One region of the Streptomyces sp. NPDC057697 genome, then DNA from elsewhere that is predicted to be linked to it. Evidence: riboswitches for the same ligand, from Rfam matches in the RefSeq annotation. Region 1 holds a riboswitch; the other holds the start of a gene.
What was found. Region 1 has a riboswitch for cyclic di-AMP ahead of ACFVFH_RS06235 (NlpC/P60 family protein). Riboswitches for the same ligand answer to the same signal wherever they lie in the genome.
Positions count from the first base shown of each region.

Region 2: it holds a riboswitch for cyclic di-AMP, as region 1 does, so the genes downstream of both, ACFVFH_RS09905 (M23 family metallopeptidase) here and ACFVFH_RS06235 (NlpC/P60 family protein) in region 1, are expected to answer to the same signal.

Region 1 is NZ_JBHVJA010000002.1:235,132-239,585, forward strand. Features, by position in the region: gene ACFVFH_RS06225 (NlpC/P60 family protein) at 1-385, opposite strand, end outside; gene ACFVFH_RS06230 (hypothetical protein) at 742-1,095, shown strand; gene ACFVFH_RS06235 (NlpC/P60 family protein) at 1,151-2,293, opposite strand; cyclic di-AMP (ydaO/yuaA leader) riboswitch at 2,300-2,465, opposite strand; gene pcrA (DNA helicase PcrA) at 2,756-4,454, shown strand, end outside.
Region 2 is NZ_JBHVJA010000003.1:23,870-28,323, forward strand. Features, by position in the region: gene ACFVFH_RS09895 (PrsW family intramembrane metalloprotease) at 1-822, shown strand, start outside; gene ACFVFH_RS09900 (aldo/keto reductase) at 840-1,784, opposite strand; gene ACFVFH_RS09905 (M23 family metallopeptidase) at 2,025-3,131, opposite strand; cyclic di-AMP (ydaO/yuaA leader) riboswitch at 3,419-3,572, opposite strand; gene ACFVFH_RS09910 (PP2C family protein-serine/threonine phosphatase) at 3,867-4,454, opposite strand, start outside.

The DNA.
Region 1 (4,454 bases):
GGTCGGGGTCGGAGGAGAGGGCCAGCTGCACGGACGGGTCGAGCCCGCCGCCGCGGTACTGCGCGGCGGCGAACGAGCCCAGCGCGTCGCGCGAGGCGTTGAGGCGCTCGGTCCTGCGGGCGGCCTCGTCGCGCAGCTCGTCGAGGGCGTCCTCGGCGGCGGACGCCTTCTCCTTCGCGCCGTTGTACTGCTCGGTGGCGACCTCCGCGTCGTGGTACAGCCGGTCGACCTCGCTCCTGACCTGGGCGGGGGTGCGCTGCGGGTCGGCGTGCGCCGGTCCCGGCAGGGCCGCGGCGGTGGCGGCCCCGGCCAGGGCGAGGGTCGCGGCGGTGCGGGCAGCAGGGCCGGTGCAGGGGCGCTGCTTGGGTTTTCGGTGCGCTGCCACGAGGGCGTGCGTCCTTCCTGACGACTGCCCGTCGGGGGCTACCGGCGGGCCCGCCGGGGGCGGTGGCGGGCCTCGGCAAGGGGAGCGGCCCGCCACCGGAATCCTCGGCGGGGCGACCGGTGCGCCGTCCGCGTACGGAGCGGCGGTGAAGCCGGTCACCTGCTCAAGGACGCTAAACCCAGGGCACGGGCAGGAGTCGTAATGACGCTTATTGTCCGAACTTGGCGTGGCATTGTCGCCAAGTGACCGGAGAAATGCCATCAGAGTCAGGCAATTGGTACGGGCCCCTGTGAGGTGCCAGGAAAGGTATACCTGCCTTCCGAGTGGTGATATGACCGGAGCTAGGCTGCGGCCTCATGGACGTACTCATTCATGCCCTCGTCGCCCTGCACATCATCGGCATCGCCTCGCTGCTGGGAGGGTTCCTGACCCAGATGAAGGCGATGGGCGCGGGCACGGCCCGGTTCGTCCCGGCGATGCTGCACGGCGCGCTGACCATGCTGGTCACCGGTGTCGCGCTGGTCGGGCTGAACGAGGCCGACGGCAACCATGTGAACAACATCAAGATCGGCGTCAAGCTGCTGGTCCTGGTCGTCGTCCTCGCGCTCGTCTACGTCAAGCGGGACGACGAGAAGGCCGACAAGGGCGCCTTCGCGGCGGTCGGCGGGCTGACGGTCCTCAACATCTTCATCGCCACGCTCTGGACCTGATCCCGCCCGCGCCGCGCCGCCCCCGGCACCCGGGCGGCGCGACGCGTCGGGGCCGCTACGCCGGGCGCACGCTGCCGTAGATCGGCATGTAGTAGATCGACTCCTCGCGGACGTTCGCCCCGGGCTTCGGTGCGTGGATCATCATCCCGTCGCCCTTGTAGATGCCGACGTGACTGATGTCGTCGTAGAAGAAGACGAGGTCTCCCGGCCGCAGGTCCGCCGTGGCGACCCGGGTGCCGGTCTTGACCTGGTCCCAGGTGGTCCGGGGTATGTCCACCCCGGCGGACTTCCACGCGGCCTGGGTCAGCCCGGAGCAGTCGTAGGACGCCGGGCCCGTCGCGCCCCATACGTACGGCTTTCCGAGCTGGGCCCTGGCGAACGCGAGGACCTGTCCGGCCTTGGTGGTGGCGGCGCTGCCCGAGCCGGTCCCGGTGCCCGTCCCCGTACCGCCGCCCGACCCCTTCGCGTCCTCCTCGGCCTTGTGGTCCGCCTCGGCCTTCGCGGCGGCCTGCCGCTCGGCCAGCTCCCGCGCCTTGCGCCGGGCCTCCGCCTCCTTCTTCCGTTCGATCTCCGCGAGCCGCGCCTTCTCCTCGGCGGTCAGCTTCGACAGCAGCGTGCGCGCCTCGCCCAGCTTCTTCCGCACGTCCTGCTTGCTGGTGCGCAGCGCCGCCTGCGTCGTCGTCAGCGTCTCCAGGCTCCGCACCGCCTCGGAGCGCTTCTTGGCGGCCTTCGCCTGCTCGGTGCGGAAATCCGTGACCGCCTTCTGCTGCCGGCTGGTCATCCGGTCCATCAGCTGGCTCTGGTCGAAGTACGACTGCGGGTCGTCGGCCAGGAAGAACGTGGCGCTCGGCGTGAGGGAGCCGCTGCGGTACTGCGCGGCCGCGTAGGTGCCCAGCTCCCTGCGCGCGTCGTTGAGCTTGTCGGCACGCCGGGCGACATCGTCCAGCAGGGCGTCGACCTTGGCGCGCTGGGCGGTGGCGGCCTCCTTCGCCTGGTTGTACTGCTGGGTCGCGGTGCCCGCCTGCCGGTAGAGGGCGTCGACCTTCTTCTGTACGTCCTCGACGCTCGGCTTCGGGCCGGGCGCGGCCACGGCGCTCTGCGTGGAGAGCAGGGTCACGGAGGCCAGCGCCGCAGTGGTGAGCCCGACGGCTGGTCCGGTGGTGCGCACCCGGGGGCGCGGTTTGCGATGCGATGCCACGACGGCATCTCCTTCCGTGGACCGCCTACCGGGTTAGCTGTCGGGTTCGGGCGGATCGGAAGGCTGCCCTACGGTCCGAGTGGGGGACAAGGACCGATTCACCCCGGTACTGCGTCTGGGTCCCCGGTTCCGGACTCCCGTGCGGGCAGGCCGGATTCGGCGGGGGCGCCCGCTCGGCGTGGTTCGCCTCAAGGGGGTACGGGCCGCCCGGCCGAGCACGCTAGCCAACCCGTGGCGCTGCTGTGAAGGTTGATGTTCGATATGCCCGATACATTTTCGTGACCTTGCAGAGGAGGGGCGCCGACGGCCGGATTCCCTCACGGGGAGTGGGCGTGCGCTCTCTCTGTGTGCCCCGGCCGTGTGCGGTTGGTCATGCGGCCCCCGGGTGTCGGTGCGGCGGCCTGGGCCCTGTCTTCGAACGGCAGACGGCAGTGTGAAGACAGGGCCTAGACTCGACAAGCGATGAGCAGCCTCTTTGACGACAGCTTCCTGGCCGGCCTCCAGCACTCGGAGGAAGAGCCCCCGCCGCCCCCCGAGGACTCCGCACCCGAAGCGGTGCCGGAGGACCTCTTCGCGGGCGTGTTCGACGGGCCCCCGCCGCCCCGGGACGCCTACTACCGCGACGGCGCGCACCGCCCCGTCATCGACCCCGCGGCGCTTCTCGACGGGCTGAACACCGAGCAGCGCGCCGCCGTCGTCCACGCGGGCTCCCCGCTGCTCATCGTCGCCGGGGCCGGGTCCGGCAAGACCCGGGTGCTGACCCACCGGATCGCCCACCTCCTCGCGGAACGCGGGGTGCACCCCGGCCAGATCCTGGCGATCACCTTCACCAACAAGGCCGCGGGCGAGATGAAGGAGCGCGTCGAGCAGCTCGTCGGACCGCGCGCCAACGCCATGTGGGTCATGACCTTCCACAGCGCGTGCGTGCGCATCCTGCGTCGCGAGTCGAAGCGGCTCGGCTTCACCTCCTCGTTCTCCATCTACGACGCCGCCGACTCCAAGCGGCTGATGGCCCTGGTCTGCCGCGATCTCGACCTCGACCCGAAGCGCTTCCCGCCGAAGTCGTTCACGGCCAAGGTCTCCAACCTGAAGAACGAGCTGATCGACGAGGAGACCTTCGCGGGCCAGGCTGCGGACGGCTTCGAGAAGACCCTCGCCCAGGCCTACGCGATGTACCAGTCCCGGCTCCGCGAGGCCAACGCGCTGGACTTCGACGACATCATCATGACGACGGTCCACCTGCTCCAGGCGTTCCCGGACGTCGCCGAGCACTACCGCCGCCGCTTCCGGCACGTCCTGGTCGACGAGTACCAGGACACCAACCACGCCCAGTACACCCTGGTGCGCGAGCTGGTCGGCCCGGCAGGCGAGGACGACGCCCCGGCCGAGCTGTGCGTGGTCGGTGACGCGGACCAGTCGATCTACGCCTTCCGCGGCGCGACCATCCGCAACATCCTCCAGTTCGAGGAGGACTACCCGAACGCGACGACGATCCTCCTGGAGCAGAACTACCGCTCCACGCAGACGATCCTGTCCGCCGCCAACGCGGTCATCGAACGCAATGAGAGCCGCCGCCCCAAGAACCTCTGGACCAACGCCGGAACGGGCGCCCGGATCACCGGCTACGTCGCCGACACCGAGCACGACGAGGCGCAGTTCGTCGCCGACGAGATCGACCGGCTGACCGACGCGGGCGACGCCAAGGCCGGCGACGTGGCGATCTTCTACCGGACGAACGCGCAGTCCCGTGTCTTCGAAGAGATCTTCATCCGCGTCGGCCTGCCCTACAAGGTCGTCGGCGGCGTGCGCTTCTACGAGCGCAAGGAGGTCCGGGACATCCTGGCCTATCTGCGCGTCCTCGCCAATCCGGAGGACACCGTCCCGCTGCGCCGCATCCTCAACGTGCCCAAGCGCGGCATCGGCGACCGCGCCGAGGCGATGATCGACGCCCTCTCCCTGCGCGAGAAGATCACCTTCCCGCAGGCGCTGCGCCGGGTCGACGAGGCGTACGGCATGGCGGCCCGCTCGGCCAACGCCGTCAAGCGGTTCAACACGCTGATGGAGGAGCTGCGCACGATCGTCGAGTCGGGCGCGGGCCCGGCGGTGGTCCTGGAGGCCGTCCTGGAGCGCACCGGCTACCTCGCCGAGCTCCAGGCCTCCA
Region 2 (4,454 bases), on a different contig from region 1:
GCGGCCGCCCCGCGCCGGGCCCGCGTCCGCCGCATCGCGCTGCCGCTGCTCGGGCTCGTCCTCGCCATGGGCATGCACGCGCTGTGGAACGGGTCGGCGGTCTTCAGCCCGTACGGCTTCTACGCGGTGTACGGCGTGTTCATGGTCCCGGTCTTCGGCCTGGTGACCTGGCTGGTGATCTGGTCGCGCCAGCGGGAGCTGCGGACGCTCGCCGCCGAGCTGCCCGCCTACGCGGCCGCCGGCTGGCTGACCCCGGCGGAGCCGCTCGCCCTCGCCTCGATGCGGGCCCGCGGCCTGGCCCGCGACGCCGCCCGCCGGAAGTACGCCATGGCGGCCCGTGGCTCCTGGCAGAGCCCGTACGGGCCCGTCCCGGCCCCCTCCGCCCAGGCGAAGGCCGCGGCCAAGGCCCACGGACAGGCGGCCGCCCAGGCCGTCGCCGAGTACGAGTCGTTCGCGACCTCACTGGCCTCGCTGCGGCTCCGGGCCCGCCGCGGGACGGCGGGCCCGGACTTCGCCGCACGCGAGCTGGAGCTCCTGCACCATCTCTGGCAGCGCAGGGAGGTGGCCGCGCCCGCCCTGGCGTACGCGGCGCAGGCGACGGGCCGGCTGCGCCCCTCGTACCCGCAGCCCCCGTACCCCCAGCCGTTCTCGCAGCACGCGCGGTATCCGCAGCCCGGCCCGCGCGGTCCGCACGGGCCGGGCCCCCGGCACGAGCCGCGTGCGCAGTACCCGCAGTACGGCGGTCATCGCGGCGGACACGGCCCGGGGCCGGGCCCCGGGCCGGTCGGCAACCCGTATCCGGCGCCGCAGCCGCCACGGTAGGACGGCCGTGCGTCAGGTCAGGCGGACGCCTCGGTGAGCCGGGCCAGCTCCTGCTCGGTCAGCGACAGGTCCGCAACGGCCACCAGCGCGGGCAGCTGCTCGACCGTACGGGCCGAGGCGATCGGCGCGACCACGGTCGGCCGGGACGCCAGCCAGGCCAGCGCGACGGTCGCGATCTGCGCGTCGTGCTCCTTGGCGACCTCGTCGAGCGCCGCCAGGACCCTCTGGCCCCGCTCCGAGTCCCGGTACTGGGCGACGAGCTCCAGCCGCGCGCTCTCCACCGTGGCGCCCGGACGGTACTTCCCGGTGAGGAAGCCGGAGGCCAGCGCGAAGTACGGCACGGCGGCGAGCCCGGCGCGGGCGGCGGTGTCCTGGAGCTCGCCCTCGTACGTGTCGCGGGAGACCAGGTTGTAGTGCGGCTGCAGGGCGACGTAGCGGGCCAGGCCCTCGCGCTCCGAGAAGTCCAGGGAGGCCTGGAGCCGCGCGGGGCTGATGTTGGAGGCGGCGATCTCCCTGACCTTGCCCTCCTTCACCAGCTGGTCGAGGGTGGTGATGATGTCCTCGACCGGCACGCTCTCGTCGTCGAAGTGCGTGTAGTAGAGGTCGATGTGGTCGGTGCCGAGCCTGCGCAGCGACGCCTCGGCCCCGGCCTTGATGGTGGCGGGCGCGAGCCCCTTGTACGAGGGGTGGGTGGAGACCTTGGTGGCGATCACGACATCGGCGCGACGGGAGCGGGAGGCGAGCCACTTGCCGATGACCGTCTCCGACTCCCCGCCCTCGTTGCCCTGCACCCAGGCGGAGTAGCCGTCGGCGGTGTCGACGAAGTTGCCTCCGGCCTCGACGTAGGCGTCCAGGACGGCGAACGACTGCGCCTCGTCGGCGGTCCAGCCGAAGACGTTGCCGCCGAGGGCGAGCGGGAAGACCTGAAGGTCCGAGGAGCCCAGCTTACGAAGAGAAGTCATGAGTGGATCAACGTCCCGCGCCGGGCCCGCTATTCCACCGCCGGGTCCGCTGTTCCACCGCCGGATCCGCTGTTCCACCACTGTTCCGCTGTTCCGCCACTGTTCCGCTGTTCCGCCACTGTTCCGCCACGACGGACCGGCAGCCCTGACGTCGGGGGGTGAGCGTCAGGGCTGCCGGGGTTCATCGGGGGCTGACCGGCGCACCTCACGGGTGGGCGGTCGCCGTTCCAGGGGGTCGTCTCAGGGGTTGAGGCCCTTGCCGCGGAGCCAGGCCATCGGGTCGATGCCCGTACCGCCGGCGGTGTGGACCTCCAGGTGGAGGTGCGGCCCGGTCACATTGCCGGTCGCGCCGACCCGGCCGATGGTCTCACCGGTGCTGACCTTCTGGCCGACGCCGACGCCGATCGAGGACTGGTGGCAGAACCACAGCTCCGTACCGTCGTCGAGCTCCAGCACCGTGCGGTAGCCGTACGCGCCGGACCAGCCGGCCGACTTGACCGTGCCGCTGTGGATCGCCTTGATCGGGGTACCGGTCGGAGCCGCGAAGTCGAGGCCGGTGTGGTGGCCGGAGGACCACATCGAACCGGCTTCGCCGAACGTCGAGGTGATCGTGTACGAGGAGGTCGGGATGGCGTAGCTGGCGGCGAGCTTGGCGAGCCGCAGGGCCTCCGCCTTCTTCTTGGCCTCCTCCTCCGCCTTCTTCTTCTCGGCCTCGGCCTTGGCCTCCGCCTCGTCCTGCTGCTTCTTGGCCTCGGCGGCGGCCTTCTCGGAGGCTTCCTTCTCCTGGGCGGCCTTGGCCTCGGCGTCGGCGGCGTCCTGCTGCTGCTCGGCCTGCTGGAGGATGCGGGCGCGGAGCGCCTCGCCCGCGTCCGTCGCCCCCTGCTCCGCCTCGGCGGTGGTGATGCCGGCGGTGGTGAGCGGGGCGGAGGCGGCCGTGACCGCGGTCTTGTCGGCCTCGGACCCGTCGGAGAACAGGGCGCCCACACCGGGCAGGGACTTGGCGTCGGGGAGGTTGTCCTTGATGGAGTCGGGCACCGAGATGGAGACCGGCGGCTTGCCCGCCGCGGTGGCCATGCCGCCCGCGCCGACCGCCGCTATGACGCCGACGCCGAGCACGGTGGAGCTGCGGGCGAGACCGTTGCGCTGCTTGGCGACGCGGTGTCTGCCGCGCACCGGGCGGACGGTCTCCTCGGTGGGGTTCCACTCGTCCCAACCACGCTCGGACTCACCGGAGTTGGCCTCGGCGCGGAGGTCGCCACCGAACTCGCCACCGAACTCCCCGGCGAACTCGCGACCGGGCTCGCCGCCGAAGTCTCCGGTGGTTCCGACGGCCGATCCGCCGTTCAACCCGCCGTTCAATCCGCCGGTGAAGTCACCGCCCGGCTCGGTGCCGTGCCCCGTGCCGTAGTCGGTTCCGAACGCCGTCGCCGGACCGGTGGGCACGAACGCCGTAGCCGGACCGGTGGGGACGAAAGCCGTGGCGGGACCGGTGGGTGCGAATTCGGCGCCGTAACCGGCGCCGTAACCGGCGTCGGGACGGGTGCCGTAGTCGGCGCCGTGACCGCTGCCGTAGTCGGGTTGGAACCGGGACGGGGCCTCGGGGGCAGGCTTGTTGGACGCCACGGGGGCGCACTCCTTTCCTTCCTTCTCGCCTACCGGGTTAGCTGACGGGTTCGGAGCAGGAAGGTCTCCTACGGGCCCCTCCGTCTCTCACGAGACACAGGTGTCCGATTCACCCCAATGTAGGTGGTTCCCCGGTTCCCTTGCGGAATTCGGCGCTCGCGCACGGTGCCGCCCTTGACGACGGCTGGGACGACCGCGCTGCGTTATCGAACGTTAATAGACACCGGCGTCCTATTCCAAGCTGTTCCCACTGATCGTTCACGTCTTTGGCCTGGACTTTACGGGACACAAGCGGGTGGAATCGGACGAGTTGACCGCACCTCAGCCATTACCCCGTTTCTGACGTTGCGTCAAACGTTATGCGGAGCGGCGCCTTTCGACTACACAGGGTGGCATCACGCATCCGCCCCCTCGCCACGCCCCTCGCCACGCCCCTCGCCACGCTTCTCGCCCCGCTTCTCACCCCGCCCCTCCCACCGTCTCCGCGCCCACGATCCGTACGGTCCTGCGCCGGTCCGGCTGCCCCGCGGCGGGACGTACCACCGCGAGCAGCGCCATGTCGTCGGTCGTCTCGCCGCCCGTGTGCAGCCGTACGTCGTCGGTCAGCGCGGACAGCAGCTCCTCGGGCCCCGGAAAGATCCGCCCGCGCAGCCGGGCCGCCGGATCGTAGAAGACCCCCTCGGCGTTCCGCGCCTCGGACAGCCCGTCCGTGTAGAGCAGCAGCGTCGTCCCGGCCGGCAGGTCCCACTCGTCCGTCCGCTCCGGCCATGCCCCCAGCCCCATCCCCAGCGGCAGCGCCGGCACGGACGGCTTCAGCACCTCCAGCGCCCCGTCCGGGTGGAGCAGGATCGGTTCGGGGTGACCACGGTTGACGATCCGCACCCGGGAGAGCCCGGACGGGATCTCGGCGAGCACGGCGGTGATGAAGCCCTCCAGGACGTCGAGCCCGCCCCGCCGCGCCTCCTCCCGCGCCAGCGCCCGCTCCAGCCGGCCGGCCACCCCCTCCAGCGAGGGCTCCTGCTCGGCCGCCTCGCGGAACGCCCCCAT